Regions from separate parts of the Bacillus sp. V2I10 genome, predicted to be linked through region 2. Evidence: a T-box and tRNA genes for the amino acid it is inferred to sense, from the RefSeq annotation. Region 2 holds a T-box; the other holds one or more tRNA genes.
What was found. The T-box of region 2 lies ahead of thrS (threonine--tRNA ligase). A T-box ahead of a tRNA ligase gene usually reads a tRNA of that ligase, here a tRNA-Thr.
Positions count from the first base shown of each region.

Region 1: it encodes a tRNA-Thr, which carries the amino acid that the T-box ahead of thrS (threonine--tRNA ligase) is inferred to sense. The anticodon was not compared.

Region 1 is NZ_JAUSYV010000001.1:180,166-183,648, forward strand. Features, by position in the region: gene rocF (arginase) at 1-271, opposite strand, end outside; tRNA gene QFZ72_RS00920 (tRNA-Ala) at 1,008-1,080, opposite strand; tRNA gene QFZ72_RS00925 (tRNA-Gly) at 1,099-1,173, opposite strand; tRNA gene QFZ72_RS00930 (tRNA-Lys) at 1,179-1,254, opposite strand; tRNA gene QFZ72_RS00935 (tRNA-Gln) at 1,261-1,335, opposite strand; tRNA gene QFZ72_RS00940 (tRNA-Tyr) at 1,451-1,535, opposite strand; tRNA gene QFZ72_RS00945 (tRNA-Thr) at 1,545-1,620, opposite strand; tRNA gene QFZ72_RS00950 (tRNA-Val) at 1,685-1,760, opposite strand; tRNA gene QFZ72_RS00955 (tRNA-Glu) at 1,808-1,882, opposite strand; tRNA gene QFZ72_RS00960 (tRNA-Thr) at 1,902-1,974, opposite strand; tRNA gene QFZ72_RS00965 (tRNA-Asn) at 1,979-2,050, opposite strand; rRNA gene rrf (5S ribosomal RNA) at 2,060-2,175, opposite strand; rRNA gene QFZ72_RS00975 (23S ribosomal RNA) at 2,302-3,483, opposite strand, start outside.
Region 2 is NZ_JAUSYV010000001.1:2,260,585-2,264,067, forward strand. Features, by position in the region: gene QFZ72_RS11625 (HD domain-containing protein) at 1-863, opposite strand, end outside; T-box leader at 1,060-1,279, shown strand; T-box leader at 1,311-1,522, shown strand; T-box leader at 1,554-1,765, shown strand; gene thrS (threonine--tRNA ligase) at 1,817-3,483, shown strand, end outside.

The DNA of each region.
Region 1 (3,483 bases), 2.1 Mb from region 2:
CAGATTGAATCACTTCGTCAACTTGTTCAGAAAGCTTTAAATTGCCTTCTGACACCGCTTTCAAATTTCTTAAATTATTTAACGAAGAGCTATCCTCTTCACGGTTTGGACGTCCAATTTTAATATCACCTTTATCTTCAATCTCATATTGCAGCCACTCAAGTCTTTCTACAACCCCTGCGTATCTGATAGCACTAGGCCCCATGTCCACACCTCGGCGCATTTGTCCTAAATCCATTGGTACCCCGATAATTGATATTCTTTCTTTCATGTAAATCATCCCCCTTAGTAAGAAACTCTGTCTCTATTGTACTGATAAAAAGGGTCATGACTCAACTCGACAAAATCGTGTATATATATACAGAGTTTTCTGTAAAATAATTGGCAAAATAGTAGAAAATAAGTAATAGGATGATGCAGAGTCAGCTGATTTCCAGGTCATTTGACTATTTTTTCGGATTTCCACTTTACCTTTATGACTGATCTGAATTGAACATCGAAATTGGATGCAAACTATCTAACTCGCAATAGCCGGCTTTTAATTAATGAAAGACTATAACCGACTCGAGCGAATCAGTGTTCAATTCGCAAAAATGGGTTTTCGGCTCGCAAACTTCAAATTTCAATAAAAAAATCATATAAAAATGCCTGTTACTAGCTGCCGTTGGCCATTATGAATCAAAGCTGCTGCTAATTATGAAAGAGTTTACGCTGTGTATTGAACTTCATATTTAGATCCGCCCCCCCAACTCGTAAAAACCAGTTTTCAATTAGTAAAAACTTATCTCTGACTCGCAAAAATCATGGTTTAACTTGCGGAAACTGATCTCCAACTCGCAAGCCTCATATTCAAAAAGAAAACTTTTTTAACATAAAGGATAAGATATAGAATTCATATTGATACGAACGTTTTATGAAGCACGTCTATATGTAATTTTTTAATCATTATTCCTAAACAAAAAACCGTTAGACATCAAAGTCTAACGGTTTTTACAGGGTACTTATGATGGAGCCTAGCGGGATCGAACCGCTGACCTCCTGCGTGCAAGGCAGGCGCTCTCCCAGCTGAGCTAAGGCCCCGATATAAAAAAGAAGTTCTGGAGCGGAAGACGGGATTCGAACCCGCGACCCCCACCTTGGCAAGGTGGTGTTCTACCACTGAACTACTTCCGCAAAAATGGTGTGCCATGAAGGACTCGAACCTTCGACCCTCTGATTAAAAGTCAGATGCTCTACCGACTGAGCTAATGGCACAAAGAATGGCTGGGCTAGCTGGATTCGAACCAGCGCATGACGGAGTCAAAGTCCGTTGCCTTACCGCTTGGCTATAGCCCATCAATTATGTATGTATTCTATAAAATTCTAATTGACCGTAAAAAGGTTTATGTCAACTAAACATATTATTTACAGTCTAGACAAGAACTATTCAGTTAAGTTTGTCTAAATAAAGTGGTGGAGGGGGACGGATTCGAACCGCCGAACCCGGAGGGAGCGGATTTACAGTCCGCCGCGTTTAGCCACTTCGCTACCCCTCCACACATAAGTGGTGCCGGCAAGAGGACTTGAACCCCCAACCTACTGATTACAAGTCAGTTGCTCTACCAATTGAGCTACACCGGCATATTAAGTGAGAAATACAATACTGTTTATTCGCTTTTTAAAGTCGTCTGCTGCAATGTCTTAATGGTGGAGGATGACGGGCTCGAACCGCCGACCCTCTGCTTGTAAGGCAGATGCTCTCCCAGCTGAGCTAATCCTCCGCATAAAAGATTGTGTGATATTTCACATAATAAGACTTACGTTTGAATGGTGACCCGTACGGGATTCGAACCCGTGTTACCGCCGTGAAAGGGCGGTGTCTTAACCGCTTGACCAACGGGCCGTTTTATTAGTTTAATGTAAGCTCCCAACCGGGCTTGAACCGATGACCTCTTCCTTACCATGGAAGTGCTCTACCGACTGAGCTATGGAAGCAAGGCTCCGCAGGTAGGACTCGAACCTACGACCGATCGGTTAACAGCCGATAGCTCTACCACTGAGCTACTGCGGAATAATGCTAGCCTGGCGACGTCCTACTCTCGCAGGGGGAAACCCCCAACTACCATCGGCGCTGAAGAGCTTAACTTCCGTGTTCGGCATGGGAACGGGTGTGACCTCTTCGCCATCATCACCAGACATAATGACAAAAATTATTATACTATGAAATCAGAAGATTTCAAGTGTTTTTTTGAAAGAAGTTATTCTTTCAAAACTAAATAACGTTTGATAACAAGATTCACTTACATTTACACATATTAGACTGTGGTTAAGTCCTCGAACGATTAGTATCTGTCAGCTCCACACGTCACCGCGCTTCCACCTCAGACCTATCAACCTGATCATCTTTCAGGGTTCTTACTCACTTGCGTGATGGGAAATCTCATCTTGAGGGGGGCTTCATGCTTAGATGCTTTCAGCACTTATCCCTTCCGCACATAGCTACCCAGCGATGCCTTTGGCAAGACAACTGGTACACCAGCGGTGCGTCCATCCCGGTCCTCTCGTACTAAGGACAGCTCCTCTCAAATTTCCTGCGCCCACGACGGATAGGGACCGAACTGTCTCACGACGTTCTGAACCCAGCTCGCGTACCGCTTTAATGGGCGAACAGCCCAACCCTTGGGACCGACTACAGCCCCAGGATGCGATGAGCCGACATCGAGGTGCCAAACCTCCCCGTCGATGTGGACTCTTGGGGGAGATAAGCCTGTTATCCCCGGGGTAGCTTTTATCCGTTGAGCGATGGCCCTTCCATGCGGAACCACCGGATCACTAAGCCCGACTTTCGTCCCTGCTCGACTTGTAGGTCTCGCAGTCAAGCTCCCTTGTGCCTTTACACTCTGCGAATGATTTCCAACCATTCTGAGGGAACCTTTGGGCGCCTCCGTTACATTTTAGGAGGCGACCGCCCCAGTCAAACTGCCCACCTGACACTGTCTCCCAGCCCGATCAGGGCTGTGGGTTAGAATTTCAATACAGCAAGGGTAGTATCCCACCAATGCCTCCACCGAAGCTGGCGCTCCGGCTTCCAAGGCTCCTACCTATCCTGTACAAGCTGTACCAAAATTCAATATCAGGCTACAGTAAAGCTCCACGGGGTCTTTCCGTCCTGTCGCGGGTAACCTGCATCTTCACAGGTACTATAATTTCACCGAGTCTCTCGTTGAGACAGTGCCCAGATCGTTACGCCTTTCGTGCGGGTCGGAACTTACCCGACAAGGAATTTCGCTACCTTAGGACCGTTATAGTTACGGCCGCCGTTTACTGGGGCTTCAATTCAAAGCTTCGCTTGCGCTAACCTCTCCTCTTAACCTTCCAGCACCGGGCAGGCGTCAGCCCCTATACTTCGCCTTGCGGCTTCGCAGAGACCTGTGTTTTTGCTAAACAGTCGCCTGGGCCTATTCACTGCGGCTTTTCAGGGCTATGAACCCTAAAAAGCACCCC
Region 2 (3,483 bases):
AGCACTGCTGGATCAATGATCCTTATTTTTGTTTTACGATGTAAATCCCAGGAGCAGGAATCTTCTTTAACAATCACCCCTGGGTGAATTTTTCTAATGATAGACACGATTTCTTGATCCCCAGAAGAGCGAAGAATATCCATTACCTCATCGTCTGTCCTAAGCAGATCGTCAAGGTTTATGACCTGTTTCATGATGGCGATCTTTAATGCTTTTGCTAAAAGATCATAACCATAGATATTTAATGGATGCATAAAAAAATCAATGACTTCTTTGTAATAGGTTTCTGTAAACCATTCTGCTGCTTCAATGTTATGAAGAATCATTTTTCCGTCTTTTATAGATAAATTCTCAAGAAACAGACTTATATCCAGTTGTGAGATTTGACCATACGCGCTCATGTCACGAAGCGTATAATCTACACGGTCTGCACATAAGTTTGGAGCTTTCTGTTCAAGAATAGTCCATGCTGAATCATCGAGGACGATTTCTTTATAATCATAGCCGTATTTATTGAGAATATATGGTATGTCAGATCCCTCAATAACAGTTTTAACTATTTTTTCGTGGTAATCTTCTTCATCATTTTCATTAACGAAATCTATAACATGTGAAAAAACCGTGTGAGAAATATCGTGAAGCAGACCTGCAATTTGTTCTTCCAAAGAGCCGCCAAGTTTTTTAATTAAAAGCATGACACCTATGGAATGTTCGTATCGGGTCACGTTCCACTTTGGATTTACCAGGTAGCTTGCACCGCCCTGATGAATGCCTTTTAACCTTTGCATCGGTTTACTATTTATTATATCTTCCAGAATGACATCTACTTGAAACTCTCCATAAATTCTGTCAGTAATGATCATGATATCAGCTCCTTTGCTTCGCTAATAGATTACCATAGAGGGCTGCTTCATTCGGAAAGAGTTTTTAAAGAAGCGAGACATTGAAATCGTCTTAAAGATTTTATCACCAAAGTTGGAACACAACAAAATTCGATGAATATTGTAAAATAATAGTTGAATTCTAATGGAGTGTATTGTAAAATCGAAAATAATTATTTGAAAAGTGATGAAAAGGACATGAGTCATTTTAAACGGTTTTCAGAGAGGGAAGGATTGCTGAGAGCTTCCTAACGCAGAAAATGAACTTACCGCCTTTGATACTGCACGGAGTAAATACCGTGCCGCAGAAGCTGCGTTAAAGCACTGGAGCCATTCTTTTTTAAAAATAGAGAATGGAAAGCTGGGTGGAACCACGGGCAAACGCGCTCGTCCCTATTTTAGGGATGAGTGCGTTTTTTTAATTTCATAAAAGAAGTACAGATAAGGACATGAGTCATTTTGCCGGTTTACAGAGAGGGAAGGAAAGCTGAGAACTTCCTAATACAGGAAAATGAACTTACCGCCTTGGAACAGCACGGAGGAAATGCCGTGCCGCAGACGCTGCGTTAAAGCGCTGGAGCCATTCTTTTTTTAGAATGGAAAGCTGGGTGGAACCACGGGCAAACACGCTCGTCCCTATTTTAGGGATGAGTGCGTTTTTTTAATTTCATAAAAGAAGTACAGATAAGGACACGAGTCATTTTGCCGGTTTACAGAGAGGGAAGGAAAGCTGAGAACTTCCTAATGCAGGAAAATGAACTTACCGCCTTGGAACAGCACGGAGGAAATGCCGTGCCGCAGACGCTGCGTTATAGCGCTGGAGCCATTCTTTTTTTAGAATGGAAAGCTGGGTGGAACCACGGGTAAACGCACTCGTCCCTATTTTAGGGATGAGTGCGTTTTTTATATTTTTAGAGTAAAAAGGAGTGTTTAAAATGGAGAATAAAATTTTGTTGAAGGATTTGGCCAATCATCGCAATCAAGAAAATAATAAGGTAATTGGAGGGAAGGTAAATGGAGAGGTCTTAAGTTTACATGACATAGTGGATGACATCTCAGAAGTTGAGATTATTACAATTGAGTCTGATGAACGTCAGATTTTCTTGAATCATACTTGTTCATATGTTCTTGCCCAGGCAGTAAAGAGATTGTATAAAGGCGCGATTTTGGGAAGCAGCTCTTATCAGGACAGCGGGTTTTACTATGAGTTTCAGCTGCCTCACAGCATCAGTGAAGAAGAACTGCCGATGATCGAACAGGAAATGCAGAAAATAATGAATGAAAAGCAGGAACTCGAACAGCTGGAGCTGCCATATGAAAAAGCCGCTGCTGTTCTTTATGAAAAAGGGGAGGCACTGAAACTGGAGCTTCTTCATGAACAAAAGGAACGTAACCTAATTTCCATCAGTAAGCATGGAGAATTTATTGATTTATGCAGCGGGCCTCATTTGCCTTCATTAAAATTTATTAAAGCATTTAAGTTAAATGCTGTTTCCGGTTCCTACTGGAAGGGAGATAAAGAAAATCTCGTCATGCAGAGGATTTCAGGTATTGCCTTTTCAAGTAAAAAAGAATTAGCACTCCATTTAAAAGAGCTTGCGGAACTAAAAAAGCGGGATCACCGTAAGATTGGAAAAGAAATGGAGCTGTTCATGTTTTCGGTAGAGGCTCCTGGTATGCCATTCTTTTTGCCAAACGGCCAATTGGTGAGAAATGAGCTGCAGAATTTTCTTCGAGAGGTTCAAAGGGAAGCAGGCTATCGAGAGGTGCAGACTCCATTAATGATGAATGAAAAGCTGTGGAGGCAGTCAGGGCACTGGGATCATTATCATGAAAATATGTATTTTTCGGATGTGGATGAAGCGAAGTTTGCATTAAAGCCTATGAATTGTCCGGGGCACATGATTATTTATAAAAACCAGCTATATTCATACCGGGACCTTCCCGTCAGACTCGCAGAATTCGGCCAGGTTCACCGGCACGAATACAGCGGAGCGCTGAATGGGCTGCTCCGAGTCCGCACTTTCTGTCAGGATGATGCCCACTTGTTTGTCCGACCAGATCAAATTGAAGATGAGATTAAAAGTGTGCTTCTTCAGATAGACAAGGTTTATCGTACATTCGGCTTTGATTATTCTGTTGAACTATCCACTAGACCCCTGAACTCAATGGGTTCTGATCAGCTTTGGGAGAAGGCCGAACAATCACTGAAACACGTGCTTGAAGATTTAAACCTTCCTTATCAATTAAATGAAGGTGATGGAGCCTTTTACGGTCCGAAAATTGATTTTCAAATAAAAGATGCAATGAAAAGAAGCCATCAGTGTGCAACAGTGCAGCTCGATTTTCAAATGCCTGAGAAATTTAATCTAAGCTACATCGATGAAAAAAATGAAAAGCAAAGACCTGTCGTCATTCACAGGGCAATATCAGGCTCTCTAGACAGATTTCTTGGTATCTTGATTGAGCATTTTGCCGGCTGCTTCCCATTATGGCTTGCTCCTGTTCAAGCTGCGATAATCCCGGTGGCTGAAGTTCATCTTGGCTATGCCGAAAAGCTGAAAAATCAATTGGAGAAATGCGGGCTAAGAGTATGCATTGA